Regions from separate parts of the Streptomyces lothianensis genome, predicted to be linked through region 2. Evidence: predicted binding sites of a transcription regulator. Region 2 holds the regulator's gene; the other holds the start of a gene.

Region 1 (6,560 bases), on a different contig from region 2:
CCGCTCCCTGTCGATCCCCGACCCCCGCTACAAGGCGATGATGGGCGCGGCGAAGCTGGTCCCGCGCGGGATGCTTGGCGGCATCACGTCGAAGACGGGGCGCAAGTACGGGCCGCAGTAGCCCCTCAGTCCCGCGCGCCGGCCCCGGTCAGCCCCGCCGGCGTTTGAGGCGATCCGAGCGAAGCTCAGATGCGGGGTCCGGGGCGGGGCCCCGGGAAACGGTGAAAGGGCGGGGCGGGGAGAAAAGCCCGCCGCAGGCGCAACGACCCGCACCCGGCAACGCACCGCACCGCACAGACGACGGCCCGGCCCCCGCAGGAACGGGGCGCCGGGCCGTCGTACGACCGACCTACCAGGTCGAAGAAACCTCAGTGGGCGTGACCGTGACCGTGGCCGTGGCCCGCCTCGGGCTCCTCCTCCTCCGGCTTCTCGACGACCAGGGTCTCGGTCGTCAGGAGCAGGGAGGCGATGGAGGCCGCGTTCTCCAGGGCGGAGCGGGTGACCTTGACCGGGTCGATGACGCCGGCCTTGACCAGGTCGCCGTACTCGCCGGTGGCCGCGTTGAAGCCCTCGCCCTTGTCGAGCTCGGCGACCTTCGAGGTGATGACGTAGCCCTCGAGGCCGGCGTTCTCGGCGATCCAGCGCAGCGGCTCGACGGCGGCGCGGCGGACGACGGCGACACCGGTGGCCTCGTCGCCCTCCTTGCCGAGGTTGCCGTCGAGGACCTTCACGGCGTGGACGAGCGCGGAGCCACCACCGGAGACGATGCCCTCCTCGACCGCGGCGCGGGTCGCGGAGATGGCGTCCTCCAGACGGTGCTTCTTCTCCTTGAGCTCCACCTCGGTGGCCGCACCGACGCGGATCACGCAGACACCGCCGGCCAGCTTCGCGAGGCGCTCCTGCAGCTTCTCGCGGTCCCAGTCGGAGTCCGTGGCGTCGATCTCGGCCTTGATCTGGGCGACGCGGCCCTGGACGTCCTCGGAGTTGCCGCCACCGTCGACGATGGTGGTGTCGTCCTTGGTGATGGTGACGCGGCGGGCGGTGCCGAGCACGTCGAGACCGGCCTGGTCGAGCTTGAGGCCGACCTCCTCGGCGATGACGGTGGCGCCGGTGAGGGTCGCCATGTCCTGCAGCATCGCCTTGCGGCGGTCGCCGAAGCCGGGGGCCTTGACGGCCACGGCGTTGAACGTGCCGCGGATCTTGTTGACGACCAGGGTGGAGAGCGCCTCGCCCTCGACGTCCTCGGCGATGATCAGGAGCGGCTTGGAGCCGCCGGCCTGGATGACCTTCTCCAGGAGCGGGAGCATGTCCTGGATCGAGGAGATCTTGCCCTGGTGGATCAGGATGTACGGGTCGTCGAGGACGGCCTCCATACGCTCCTGGTCGGTGACGAAGTACGGGGACAGGTAGCCCTTGTCGAAGGCCATGCCCTCGGTGAAGTCGAGCTCCAGACCGAAGGTGTTGGACTCCTCGACGGTGATGACACCGTCCTTGCCGACCTTGTCCATGGCCTCGGCGATCAGCTCGCCGATCTGCTTGTCCTGGGCGGACAGCGCGGCCACGGCGGCGATGTCGGACTTCTCCTCGATCGGACGCGCGGTGGCGAACAGGTCCTCGGAGACGGCCTTGACGGCGGCGTCGATGCCCTTCTTGAGGAGGGCGGGGGAGGCGCCGGCAGCGACGTTGCGCAGGCCTTCGCGGACGAGTGCCTGGGCGAGCACGGTGGCGGTGGTCGTACCGTCACCCGCGATGTCGTTGGTCTTGGTCGCCACCTCCTTCACCAGCTGGGCGCCGAGGTTCTCGTACGGGTCCTCGACCTCGACCTCGCGGGCGATGGTGACACCGTCGTTGGTGATGGTGGGGGCGCCGAACTTCTTGTCGATGACGACGTTGCGGCCCTTGGGGCCGATCGTCACCTTGACCGTGTCGGCAAGCTTGTTGACGCCGCGCTCAAGGGCGCGACGGGCGTCCTCGTCGAACTTCAGGATCTTCGCCATGGAGCTTTTCAAGTCCTCTCAAATGAACCGCGCCCCTGGCCGCCCGGCAATCGCGGGGCCAGGGGCGCGGAACGGAAGCAAATCCGGTGAATTACTTCTCGACGATCGCGAGCACGTCGCGGGACGAGAGGACGAGGTACTCCTCGCCGTTGTACTTCACCTCGGTGCCGCCGTACTTGCTGTACAGCACGATGTCGCCGGTCTTGACGTCGAGCGGAAGGCGCTCGCCGTTCTCGAAGCGGCCCGGGCCCACGGCGAGGATGACGCCCTCCTGGGGCTTCTCCTTCGCGGTGTCCGGGATGACCAGGCCAGAGGCCGTGGTCTGCTCGGCGTCGAGCGGCTGGACCACGATGCGGTCCTCGAGCGGCTTGATGGCAACCTTGGAGCTGGCGGTCGTCACGATCCGACCTCCCCCTTCGGAGATCTCGGGGATGAACTGTCTGAGGTGGCGACCAGGTGGATCCGTCGTCGCGGGTGCCGGACCTGCCCGTCGCTGTGTTGGCACTCTCCAGTGGTGAGTGCCAGAGCTGAGACTATGACCGCGATTAGCACTCGGTCAAGCGGAGTGCCAAGTTGCGGGTTCGTGCCTCCGGCGCGGACCTTCTGGAGCCCCCCTCTGGAACCCCCTGGGGGACTGCCCGTCAGAGGTAGTCCTCAAGGCGCGCCACTCTGAAGCCCCGGGCCCGGATGCGGTGGACGAGGCGGGTCGTGGTCTCGGTGAGGGAAGCGGCCTGCGGCGCGTGGGGCAGGATGATGTCGCCCGGCTGGAGCCGCTGGAGCTGCGCGCCCGCCGCGCGTCCCCGTACCAGCGCCGTGATCCCGCAGTCCGCCGCGGCCCGCAGTGTGTCCGTGTCGTAGGCGCCGTGCGGCGGCCTGAGGAGGCGGGGGCGCTGCCCGAAGCGGGTTTTGAGTTTGTGCTGCTGTCCGCAGATCTCCCAGCGCTGGCCCTCGTAAGGGAGTCCCGGCAGGTACGGGTGGTCCAGGGTGTGGTTCTGGACGGTGGCGCCCACGGAGGCGAGTTCGCCCAGGTGGGCATAGCCGGGACCGGCCACGTGGCCGGTGAGGAACAGGCTGACGGGCAGCCGTAGCTCCTTGACCATGGGGACGAAGTCCGGATCGCGCTGGGCCTCGTCGCCGAAGACCAGGAACACCACCTTGTTCTCCGTCGGCACCCGGTCGACCACGGGCGGGAGCCCGGACCGCGCGCCCTGCGCAACCTCCCCGGCGGCCTTCATGTCGGCCGGACCGGCCGGGCCACCGCACCCGGTCACGGAGAGAGCGAGCGCACCGGCCGCCAGCACCCCGGCGAGCAGCCGGTGCGCGCGCCTCACAGGTAGTCCTCCAGGCGCGCCACCGCGTAGCCCTTGTCGGTGACGACCTTCATGAGCTTCCGGATCATGTCGGGCATCGTGCCCTTCCAGTCCTCCTCGCCCCGGAAGTGCGTGAGGATGATGTCCCCCGGGTGGATGTCGCGGTCCCATTCGCGGTAGTCCATCCGGTCCACGAACACCTCGGCGTTCCACAGCGGCACGGCCTTGATCCCGCAGGACTTCGCGGCCTTGAGCGTGTCGCGGTTGTAGTTGCCGTACGGCGGCCGGAAGAGCTCGGGGCGTTTGCCGTAGCGCTTCTCGATCACGTCCTGCATGCCGCAGATCTCCCGCTTCTGCTGGGCGTAGGTGAGGCCCGGCAGGTAGCGGTGGTTGAGCGTGTGGTTGTTCAGGACCACGCCCTGGTCCTGCATCTTCCTGAAGTAGCCGTAGTCCTCCTTGACCAGGTAGTCGCTGAGGAAGGCGGTGTAGGGGATCTTCAGTTCGCTCATCATCCTGAGGAACTTCGGATCCTTCTCGGCCCCGTCGTCGATCGTCAGGAAGACGACCTTGTCCTTGGTCGGGATGGTGGTGAAGACCGGCGGGAGGTGCTTCTGGCCGGAGACCTCGAAGCCTTTGCGAGTCGTCGGCTCGGTCTTCTTCTCGGGCGGCGCGGGTGGCTCGATCGGCATCTCGGCCAGGCCCCAGCGCTTGACCGCCTTCACCCTGGCGGCGCGCGCGGCGGCCTTCTGCTTGGCCTCGGCGGCCGCCTGCCGGCCGGGCGCGGGTTTCACGGGCTCCTCGGTGGCGCCACCGGAACAGCCGGTGGCGAGGACCGCGGTGGCGGCGATGACGGCCACCGCGGTCAGGGCCAGATGCGCCCGTTTCTTGTCCTTTTGTCGTACTAGTTGCATGGGGCAGGATCCTGGCAGCGCCCACCCCGCCGACCCGGCACGCACCGCCGCCCCGAGCCGCACGATCCACCGAGTGGCCGACAACGCGCGTGGCCGACAATGGCGGAGTGAACGCGCCCGACCCCGCCACCGCCACGTTCCGCGCCCTGCTCACCGACGAGGGCCGCGCCCTGCTCGCCGAGCTGCGCGACCACGATCCGGCCCAGGAGCTCGCCCTCGCCACCCGCCTGCGCCGCGGCTACCCGCCCGAGCTGGTCTCCGCCGCGTTCGGCCAGGCCCGCCTGCGCCAGCGCGCGGCGGCGAAGTTCGGGGCGGACGCGGCCCGGATGTTCTTCACCCCGAACGGCGTCGAACAGGCGACCCGGACCAGCGTCGCGGACTATCGCGCGGAGCAGTTCAGGGAGCTCGGAGTGCGCTCGCTCGCCGATCTGTGCTGCGGCATCGGCGGCGATGCCATCGCGCTCGCCCGCGCCGGCATCCCGGTACTCGCTGTCGACCGCGACCCGCTGACCTGCGAGGTCGCCCGCGCCAATGCCGAGGCGCTGGGCCTGGAGGAGCTGATCGAAGTACGCGAGGCGGACGTCACCGACGTCGATACGACCCCGTACGACGCCGTTTTCGTCGATCCCGCCCGGCGCGGCGGCAGACAGGCAGGGGCCGCGCGCAGCGCGTCCGTGAGGGGCGGTGGTCGGGCGACGGGCGGGCGGATCTTCGATCCGGAGGCGTACTCACCGCCCCTGTCCTGGGCCGTCGAGGCCGCCCGCAAGGCGCCGCACGCCGCGCTGAAGATCGCACCGGGCGTACCGCACGAGGCCGTCCCCGAGGACGCGTACGCGGAGTGGATCTCGGACGCGGGCGAGGTGAAGGAGGCCGTGCTCTGGTTCGGCACCCGGCCCGGCACCTTCGGCGCGCGGCTGCTCCCGTCCGGCGCCTCGCTGCGCTCCGCGCGCGCCACGATGCTGCCGGACCCCGAGCCGCGGCCGGTCGGGCGCTATCTGTACGAGCCGGACGGCGCCGTGATCCGCGCGCACCTGGTGGCCGAGGTGGCCAGGGAGGTGGGCGGCGGGCTGCTCGATCCGATGATCGCGTACGTCACCTCCGACGAACTGCACCCGAGCCCGTACGCCACGGCGTACGAGATCACCGACCAACTGCCCTTCAACGTGAAGAAACTGAAGGCGCTGCTGCGTGAGCGCGGGGTCGGGATCCTGACCGTCAAGAAGCGCGGTTCCGCGGTCGAGCCGGAGGAACTGCGCAAGAAGATGAAGCTGCAGGGGAGGAACGCTGCGACCGTGTTCCTCACCAAGGTGGCGGGGGCGCCGACGATGCTCGTCGGCCACCCCGCCGCAGCCTCGGCGTGACGAGGAGAGGGGAGGAGAGAGGAGAGGGGAGGAGAGAGGGACTCAGCCCTCGACGGTTCAGCCTCGCCGACTCAGCCCTCGACGATCTCGCGCAGCTCGCAGGTGATCGTCCACTCGGGCTCGTGGACCTTCAGGAAGCGCTTCGTCCACTCCACGGCCTCGGCCTCGTCCTTGGTCTGCATCAGCGCATAGCCGCCGATGACCTCCTTGGTCTCGGTGAACGGGCCGTCCGTGACGGAGAGTTCACCGCCGCTGTAGAGGACGCGCTTGCCCTCGGAGGCCGGGTGCAGGCCGGAGGTGTCCAGGAGGACGCCCGCCTTGGTCATCTCCTCCATCAGCTTGCCCATGCGCTCCATGAGCTCGTCGCTCGGACCGCCCGGGTTGTCGTTCTCGTCGACACGGATCAGCGAGATGAAGCGGGGCATGGTGGCTCCTTCGTACGGGGCGGAGGCGGGGCCGTTCCCCGGCCTCTCACCCATGTGTCGAACGGGAGACGCGCGGATCGACACCTGCGCGGAATTTTCTTCCGGGTTTTCGGGGCCACGAAGTCCGGGGCTACGAGTACAGGTTGTCCTTGGCCGCCTCGTGCACGTGGTCGTGCGTGTGCGCATGGCCGGGGACGTGCGGATCCGTGACCGGCAGGGAGGAGTCCGCCGACAGGTCCCAGTCCGAGGCGGACCGGTTCCGGGCGACCATCTCCGCGCCGAGCGCGGCCACCATCGCCCCGTTGTCCGTGCACAGCTTGGGGCGCGGGACCCGGAGCCGGATGCCGGCCTTCTCGCAGCGTTCCGCCGCCAGCGCGCGCAGCCGGGAGTTGGCGGCCACGCCGCCGCCGATCATCAGATGGTCGACGCCCTCGTCCTTGCAGGCCCGTACGGCCTTGCGGGTCAGCACGTCGACGACCGCCTCCTGGAAGGAGGCCGAGACATCCCGTACCGGAACGTCCTCGCCCGCATTGCGCTTCGCCTCGATCCACCGGGC
Region 2 (8,368 bases):
AGATCGCCATCACCGGCTGGGCCAAGGAGGAAGGGCTCTCCTCCACCTCGTACGCGGACGTCCTGGCCGATCCGAAGACGAACGCGCTCATCGAGGGCTACGTCAAGGAGCTCAACGAGGGGCTGCAGCGGTGGCAGACCATCAAGAAGTTCCGCATCCTGCCGCGCGACCTCGACGTCGAGCATGGTGAGCTGACGCCGAGCCTCAAGCTGAAGCGGCCTGTCGTGGAGCGGGAGTTCAAGGAGCTCGTGGACGAGATGTACGCGGGGGCGCGGGAGGCGTAGCGCCTCAGTGGCCGGAGCGGGTGGAGCCGGATCAGTCGGCTCCACCCGCACCGGCCTGCCTGCTCACACGGGCCTGCCCGCGCACCGGCCTGCCCGCCGGGGCGGCGGCACATGGGCGGCCGGATGGCCCGCCGCCGCGATGGCGGACAATGGGTGAATGCCTTCCGTACTGCCCGACGGGGAACCCGTGCCCGACGACGGGACACTCCCCGCATCCGCGCTCGCCGACGGCGCGGCGCGGCCCCTCGGCTTCTATGTCCACGTGCCGTACTGCGCGACCCGCTGCGGCTACTGCGACTTCAACACGTACACCGCCGGTGAGCTGCGCGGATCCGGCGGTGTGCTCGCCTCCCGCGAGAACTACGCCGACACCCTGATCGACGAGATCCGCCTCGCGCGGAAGGTCCTCGGTGACGATCCGCGCGCCGTCGAGACGGTCTTCGTCGGCGGCGGCACCCCCACGCTGCTGCCCGCCGCCGATCTCGTACGGATCCTCGGCGCGATCCGCGAGGAGTTCGGCCTCGCGCCCGGGGCCGAGGTGACGACGGAGGCGAACCCGGACTCGGTCGACCCCGCGTATCTGGCCGCGCTGCGGGCCGGGGGCTTCAACCGGCTCTCCTTCGGCATGCAGAGCGCGAAACAGCATGTACTGCGGATCCTGGACCGCACCCACACGCCCGGTCGGCCCGAGGCGTGCGTCGCCGAGGCACGCGCGGAGGGCTTCGAGCACGTCAACCTCGACCTGATCTACGGGACCCCCGGCGAGAGCGAGGACGACTGGCGGGCCTCGCTCGACGCGGTACTCGGGGCCGGACCCGACCACGTCTCGGCGTACGCGCTGATCGTCGAGGAAGGCACGCAGCTAGCCCGGCGGATCCGGCGCGGCGAGATCCCGATGACGGACGACGACGTCCACGCGGACCGCTACCTGATGGCGGACTCCGTGCTCGGGGCGGCCGGGTTCGGCTGGTACGAGGTGTCGAACTGGGCCACCTCACAGGCCGCGCGCTGCCTGCACAACGAGCTGTACTGGCGGGGCGCCGACTGGTGGGGTGCGGGCCCCGGGGCCCACTCCCATGTGGGTGGGGTGCGCTGGTGGAACGTCAAGCACCCCGGGGCCTATGCATCCCGGCTTGCGGCCGGGATGTCGCCCGGGGCCGGGCGTGAGCTGCTCTCGGCGGAGGACCGCCGTGTGGAGCGCATCCTGCTCGAACTCCGACTCCTGTCCGGCTGCCCGCTGTCCCTCCTGCGCCCGGACGGCCTCGCGGCCTCCCGCCGCGCCCTGGAGGACGGTCTCCTGGAGCCCGGCCCCTACGCGGAGGGGCGGGCGGTGCTGACGCTGCGGGGGCGGTTGCTGGCGGATGCGGTGGTCAGGGACCTGGTGGACTGAGGGCCGGGTTCGGCTGGGCTTCAGCCCGTCCGGCGTTTGAGGACGAGCGCGTTCAGCGCGATACGGGGGTCCGGGGGCTATGCCCCGGTTTCCGGAAGGGGCGGGGCGGGGAGAGAAGCCCGCCGCAGGCGCCACTCCAGCTCAGCCGCCGTCCACCGTCACGAAGTCGATCAGCTCCTCCACCCGCCCCAGAAGCTCCGGCTCCAGGTCCCGGAAGGAGCCGACCCGGGACAGAATGTGCTGCCACGCCGCCCCCGTGTTCGCGGGCCAGCCCAGCTCCCGGCACACCCCCGTCTTCCAGTCCTCGCCCCGCGGGATCCGGGGCCAGCCCCGGATCCCGACCGCCGCCGGCTTCACGGCCTCCCAGATGTCGATGTACGGGTGCCCCACCACCAGCACGTCCGCCCCGGTGACCGAGGCCGCGATCCGGGACTCCTTCGTCCCGGGCACCAGGTGGTCCACCAGGACACCGAGCCGCGCATCTGGCGCGGGCCCGAACTCCGCCACGATCGCGGGCAGATCGTCGATGCCCGAGAGGTATTCGACGACCACACCCTCGATCCGCAGGTCGTCACCCCAGACCTTCTCCACCAGCTCCGCGTCGTGGCGCCCCTCGACGTAGATCCGCCCGGCCCGGGCGACCCGCGCCCGCGCCGTGGGCACGGCCACCGAACCCGATGCCGTACGCGAGGGCCGCACCGGCCCGGGCGCGGCGGGCCGGGTCAGAGTGACGACCCGACCGTCGAGCAGGAACCCGCGCGGCTCCAGCGGAAACACCCGGTGTTTGCCGAAGCGGTCCTCCAACGTGACCGTCCCCGCCTCGCAGCGGATCACCGCCCCGCAGAACCCCGTCGTGACCTCCTCGACGACCAGGTCCGCGGTCGCCTCCACGGAAGGCACGGCCCGGGGCTTCTTCCAGGGCGGGGTGAGGTCGGGGCTGTAGCTGCGCATCCGTCCGACGATAGGAAGAGTCCGGGCCGGGTGTACGGCGACACGCCGAGCCGGATCCGGACCACTTACGCGACGCCGGACCACGTATGCGACGCCGGACCACGTACGCGACGGCGAACCGCTCACGCGACGCCGAACCGTTCGGCGAGCGCGGACCGCTGCGCACGGACGAAGGCTCCGTCGACCACCCCACCGTGCCCGGGCACGTAGCGGACGTCCGGCCGCGGCCCGCCGAGTTCGAGCAGCCGGTCGAGCGCGTGCGGCCACAGTCCGGGCGTCGCATCCGGCCCGGCCTGCGGCTCGCCCGATTCCTCGACCAGATCGCCGCACAGCACAAGACCGGCGTCCGGGACGAGAGCCACCAGGTCGTACGGGCTGTGCGCGGGGCCCGCCAGGGACAGCAGGACGTCCCGGCCGCCCAGGTCGAGCGACCAGTCGTGGGTGATGAGGTGGTGCGGCCGGATGACGATTTCCGTCGAGGAGGCGGCGTCGCCCTCGGGCAGCCCGTGGCGTACCGCATCGCGCGCGAGCTCCTCCCGGCCGGTGTTCAGGATCCGGTCCATCCCGGCGGCCGCGTAGACTCGCACGCCCGCGAACGCCCCCGTACCGAGCACATGGTCGAAGTGCGGATGGCTCAGCGCGATATGGGTGACGCGGCGCCCGCCGAGCAGTGCCTGCGCCTGCCTGCGGATCTGAGCGCCCTCGCGCAGCGACGCGCCCGTGTCGAAGAGCAGTGCCCCGGTGGAGCCGGCGACCAGCGCGACGGTCGCGTCCCAGACCGGGAGCCGCCGACGGCCGATCCCGTCGCCCAGCTCCTCCCACCCGAACTCTTCCCACCTGATGTCCATAGCGTGACGCTAACCGCATCAGAGGGGATCGGCCTTGCTAGGGCGCCACCCGACGGCCGTACACTGACCATGCGGTTTTGCTGGCACTCACCTCGTACGAGTGCCAGAGGAGCCGGATCGGGGCCGGAAGGGAGGCCCGGGCGGGCGACAGATGGAGGTGCGCGGATGCTCAGTGAACGCAGGCTGGAGGTGCTGCGCGCCATCGTCCAGGACTATGTGGGCACCGAGGAGCCGGTCGGCTCCAAGGCCCTCACCGAGCGGCACAAGCTCGGGGTCTCGCCCGCGACCGTCCGCAACGACATGGCGGCCCTGGAGGACGAGGGCTTCATCGCCCAGCCGCACACCAGCGCGGGGCGGATCCCGACCGACAAGGGCTACCGGCTCTTCGTCGACAGGATGGCCGGGGTCAAGCCGCTCTCGGCCGCGGAACGGCGCGCCATCGAGAACTTCCTGGACGGCGCCGTCGACCTCGACGACGTCGTCGGCCGCACCGTACGGCTGCTCGCGCAGCTGACCCGGCAGGTCGCCGTCGTGCAGTACCCCTCGCTGACCCGGTCCACGGTGCGGCATGTGGAACTTCTCTCGCTCGCACCCGCCCGTCTGATGCTCGTGGTGATCACGGACACCGGACGGGTGGAGCAGCGCCATGTCGACTGCCCGGCGCCGTTCGGCGAGACCTCGCTCGCGGATCTGCGGGCCCGGCTCAACAGCAGGGTGGCGGGACGCCGGTTCTCCGACGTGCCGCAGCTCGTCCAGGATCTGCCCGAGTCCTTCGACCCGGGCGACCAGGGCACCGTCGCGACCGTCCTCGCGACGCTCCTCGAAACCCTTGTCGAGGAGTCCGAGGAGCGCCTGATGATCGGCGGCACCGCCAATCTGACGCGCTTCGGACATGATTTCCCGCTCGTGATCCGGCCGGTGCTCGAAGCGCTCGAGGAGCAGGTCGTGCTTCTCAAGCTGCTGGGCGAGGCCAAGGATCCGGGCATGACCGTACGTATCGGGCATGAGAACGTCCATGAGGGGCTCAACTCCACCTCGGTCGTCTCGGTCGGCTACGGTTCGGGCGGCGAAGCAGTCGCCAAACTCGGCGTGGTCGGCCCGACCCGCATGGATTACCCCGGAACGATGGGAGCAGTACGCGCAGTGGCACGTTACGTCGGACAGATCCTGGCGGAGTCGTAAGTGGCCACGGACTACTACGCCGTACTCGGCGTGCGCCGCGACGCTTCCCAGGACGAGATCAAGAAGGCCTTCCGGAGGCTTGCCAGGGAACTTCACCCGGATGTGAATCCGGATCCGAAGACCCAGGAGCGCTTCAAGGAGATCAACGCCGCCTACGAGGTGTTGTCGGACCCGCAGAAGAAGCAGGTCTACGACCTCGGAGGCGACCCGCTGTCCCAGGCGGGCGGCGGTGGCGCGGGCGGCTTCGGCCAGGGCGGGTTCGGGAACTTCTCGGACATCATGGACGCGTTCTTCGGTACGGCGTCCCAGCGCGGACCCCGTTCGCGTACCCGCCGCGGCCAGGACGCCATGATCCGGCTCGAGGTCGAGCTGGACGAGGCGGCCTTCGGGACCACGAAGGACATCCAGGTCGATACGGCCATCGTGTGTTCGACGTGTTCCGGTGAGGGTGCCGCGCCCGGCACCTCCGCGCAGACCTGTGACATGTGCCGCGGCCGCGGTGAGGTCTCGCAGGTCACGCGGTCCTTCCTCGGCCAGGTCATGACCTCCAGGCCCTGCCCGCAGTGCCAGGGTTTCGGTACGGTCGTGCCGACGCCGTGCCCCGAGTGCGCGGGCGACGGGCGGGTGCGTTCGCGCCGGACCCTGACCGTGAAGATCCCGGCCGGTGTCGACAACGGCACACGCATCCAGCTCGCCGGCGAGGGCGAGGTGGGCCCCGGAGGCGGGCCCGCCGGTGACCTCTACGTCGAGATCCACGAGCTGCCGCACCCCGTGTTCCAGCGGCGCGGCGATGACCTGCACTGCACCGTGACCATCCCGATGACGGCGGCGGCGCTCGGCACGAAGGTGCCGCTGGAGACGCTCGACGGGCTCGAAGAGGTCGACATCCGGCCCGGTACGCAGTCGGGGCAGTCGATCCCGCTGCACGGGCGGGGTGTCACGCATCTGCGCGGCGGCGGGCGCGGTGACCTCATCGTGCATGTCGAGGTGCTGACGCCTTCGAAGCTGGATGCGGAGCAGGAGCGGCTGCTGCGTGAGCTTGCGGCTCTGCGCGGGGAGGAGCGGCCCACGGGGCAGTTCCAGCCCGGACAGCAGGGGTTGTTCTCCCGGCTGAAGGACGCCTTCAACGGGCGCTGAGTTCCGGTATCCGGGGGCTTCGCCCCCGGATGTCCGTATCCGACCCGTGGATGGGGGCTGAATGGTGAGCGATCTCTGCCCGGTTCCGATTGTGCAGGCCCCCATGGCCGGGGGTGCCTCCTGTCCCGCGCTCGTCGCCGCCGTCTCGGAGGCGGGCGGGCTCGGGTTTCTCGCCGCCGGGTACAAGACCGCCGACGGGATGTACCAGGAGATCAAGCAGACCCGCGGCCTGACCGGCCGGCCCTTCGGCGTGAACCTGTTCCTGCCGCAGCCCGACACCGCCGACCCGGCCGCCGTGTCCGTGTACGCGGACCAGCTCGCCGGTGAGGCCGCCTGGTACGCGACTGAGCTCGGCGATCCCGAGAGAGGCCTCGACGACGCCTTCGACGCCAAGCTGGCGCTCCTGCTCGACGACCCCGTGCCCGTCGTCTCCTTCACCTTCGGCTGCCCGGGCCGCGAGATCCTCGACGCCCTGGCCGGCGTCGGCACGTACACCGTCGTCACCGTCACCACGCCCGAGGAGGCGCAGGCCGCGCAGTGGGCCGGTGCGGACGCAGTCTGTGTGCAGGGCATCGAGGCCGGCGGGCACCAGGGCACGCACCGCGACGATCCCGAGGCGGAGGGCAGCGGGATCGGTCTCCTCTCGCTCGTCACCCAGGTCCGCGAGACCATACGGCTGCCGCTCATCGCGGCCGGCGGGCTGATGCGCGGCAGCCAGATCGCGGCGGCGCTCGCGGCGGGCGCCGACCTGGCCCAGCTGGGCACCGCCTTCCTCGTCTGTCCCGAGTCCGGAGCGAACGTGCTGCACAAACAGGCCCTGACCAACCCCTTGTTCGTACGCACGGAACTGACCCGTGCCTTCACCGGGCGCCCCGCCCGCGGCCTGGTCAACCGCTTCGTGCGCGAGCACGGGCCCTACGCGCCCGCCGCGTATCCGCAGGTGCACCACCTGACCGGCGGCCTGCGCAAGGCCGCCGCGAGGACCGGTGACGCGCAGGGCATGGCGCTGTGGGCCGGTCAGGGGCACCGGATGGCGCGGGAGTTGCCGGCCGGGCAGCTCGTGGAGGTGCTGGAGGCCGAATACCGTGCGGCGGCCGCCGAGCTGGGTTCGCGAGGTGCGGCATGACCGCCCCCGTCTTCGTGGTCGAGTCCCTCGAAGGGGCCGCGCCCGGTGCGCTGCTGACCCTGGACGGGCCCGAGGGGCGGCATGCCGTCTCGGTGCGCCGGCTGCAGTCCGGTGAGGAGATCGTGCTCACCGACGGGCAGGGGCGCGCGGCCGCCGGGACCGTGCAGCGCACGGAGGGCAAGGACAAGCTCTTCGTCGAGGCCGCCGAGCTGCTGACCGAGCCCGAACCGAGCCCGCGCATCACCGTCGTACAGGCGCTGCCCAAGGGCGACCGGGGCGAGCTTGCCGTGGAGACGATGACGGAGACCGGGGTCGACGCGATCGTGCCGTGGGCCGCCTCGCGCTGCATCACGCAGTGGAAGGGCGAGCGGGGCGTGAAGTCCCTCGGCAAGTGGCGGGCGACGGCCCGCGAGGCGGGGAAGCAGTCGCGGCGGCTGCGGTTCCCGCCGGTGGCGGAGCTGGCGTCCACCAAGCAGGTGGCGGCGCTGCTCGCCGAAGCGGACTTCGCGGGCGTCCTGCACGAGACGGGCAGCGAGCCGCTCGCCTCGGCCGAACTGCCCGCCTCGGGGTCGGTCGTGCTCGTGGTGGGGCCCGAAGGCGGTGTCTCTCCGCAGGAGCTGGAGAGCTTCGCGGCGGCCGGTGCCCTCCCGTACCGGCTCGGGCCCAGCGTCCTGCGCACGTCCACGGCGGGAACGGCCGCGGCGGCGCTGCTGCTCGGGCGCAGTGGGCGCTGGGGGTAGGGCTTCCTCGGCCGGTTCGGCCCCCTCGGCCCCTCGGCCCCTCGGCCCCTCGGCCCCTCGGCCGGTTCGGCCTGATCCGCCGGACGGCCCTGGCGGCGCTCCCCGTGGGAGGTGGCGCGCTGCCCCCCCGGTAGCGGCGGCCGTCACTTCCCCGGTCGGCAGTCGCACGTCGGCGGGTGCACGGTGACGGTCCGCGTCACCGTGACCGTCGGCCCGGGCCGGTTGTCCGGTGGCCGTGAACGCGGCGTGTAGTCCGCGCAGTTGCCCAGGACGTCCGCCCGCAGCACGGTCTTCCCCGCGACCTTCCCGGTGAGGTCCCCGCGTACGCACGCACCGCCGCGCTCCTCGGTCACCTTCCCGGTGAGGGTGATCTCTCGGTCGTCCTCGGTGCGGCCTTCGCAGTCGACGGTCGCGATGCTGCGCACGGAGGGGGACTTGGCGGCGGTGGAGGCGCCTCCGTTGCCCCGGCCCTCGCCCTCTCCCAAGGAGGCACCGCAGTTGAGCCACTGGACCTCGATGCCCTTCTTCTCCAGCGCGTCGGTGCCTTTGCGGTCCGTGGTGAGCGCCACCGCGGCCGTACTGAGCTCCCCGTCCACCGGCTGACACGCCACGACCCCGAGCGCGGCACCCGCCACCACCGCCCCAGCGACAACGACCCGCCGACCACGTAAGCGCCTCAAAGCCCCCATACGGGACAGGTTCCCACCGAG

Evidence for each region. Region 2 encodes HrcA, which represses chaperone genes, less so after heat shock. Its sites were predicted from a motif close to TTNGCACTCNGNNNNNCNGAGTGCNAA; they were not measured.
Region 1: the regulator HrcA is predicted to act here: its motif matches at 2,543-2,569, upstream of groES (co-chaperone GroES).

What each region holds. Positions count from the first base shown of each region.
Region 1 covers NZ_JBLMKT010000064.1:77,419-83,978, reverse strand. The annotation lists gene ACLF6P_RS22300 (SDR family NAD(P)-dependent oxidoreductase) at 1-121, shown strand, start outside; gene groL (chaperonin GroEL) at 369-1,997, opposite strand; gene groES (co-chaperone GroES) at 2,089-2,397, opposite strand; gene ACLF6P_RS22285 (polysaccharide deacetylase family protein) at 2,639-3,328, opposite strand; gene ACLF6P_RS22280 (polysaccharide deacetylase family protein) at 3,325-4,218, opposite strand; gene ACLF6P_RS22275 (THUMP-like domain-containing protein) at 4,326-5,579, shown strand; gene ACLF6P_RS22270 (YciI family protein) at 5,651-6,004, opposite strand; gene tsaD (tRNA (adenosine(37)-N6)-threonylcarbamoyltransferase complex transferase subunit TsaD) at 6,135-6,560, opposite strand, start outside.
Region 2 covers NZ_JBLMKT010000037.1:65,700-74,067, reverse strand. The annotation lists gene ACLF6P_RS12825 (AMP-dependent synthetase/ligase) at 1-284, shown strand, start outside; gene hemW (radical SAM family heme chaperone HemW) at 442-1,674, shown strand; gene ACLF6P_RS12815 (DUF3097 domain-containing protein) at 1,816-2,625, opposite strand; gene ACLF6P_RS12810 (MBL fold metallo-hydrolase) at 2,748-3,473, opposite strand; gene hrcA (heat-inducible transcriptional repressor HrcA) at 3,639-4,655, shown strand; gene dnaJ (molecular chaperone DnaJ) at 4,656-5,792, shown strand; gene ACLF6P_RS12795 (nitronate monooxygenase) at 5,854-6,918, shown strand; gene ACLF6P_RS12790 (16S rRNA (uracil(1498)-N(3))-methyltransferase) at 6,915-7,658, shown strand; gene ACLF6P_RS12785 (hypothetical protein) at 7,802-8,269, opposite strand.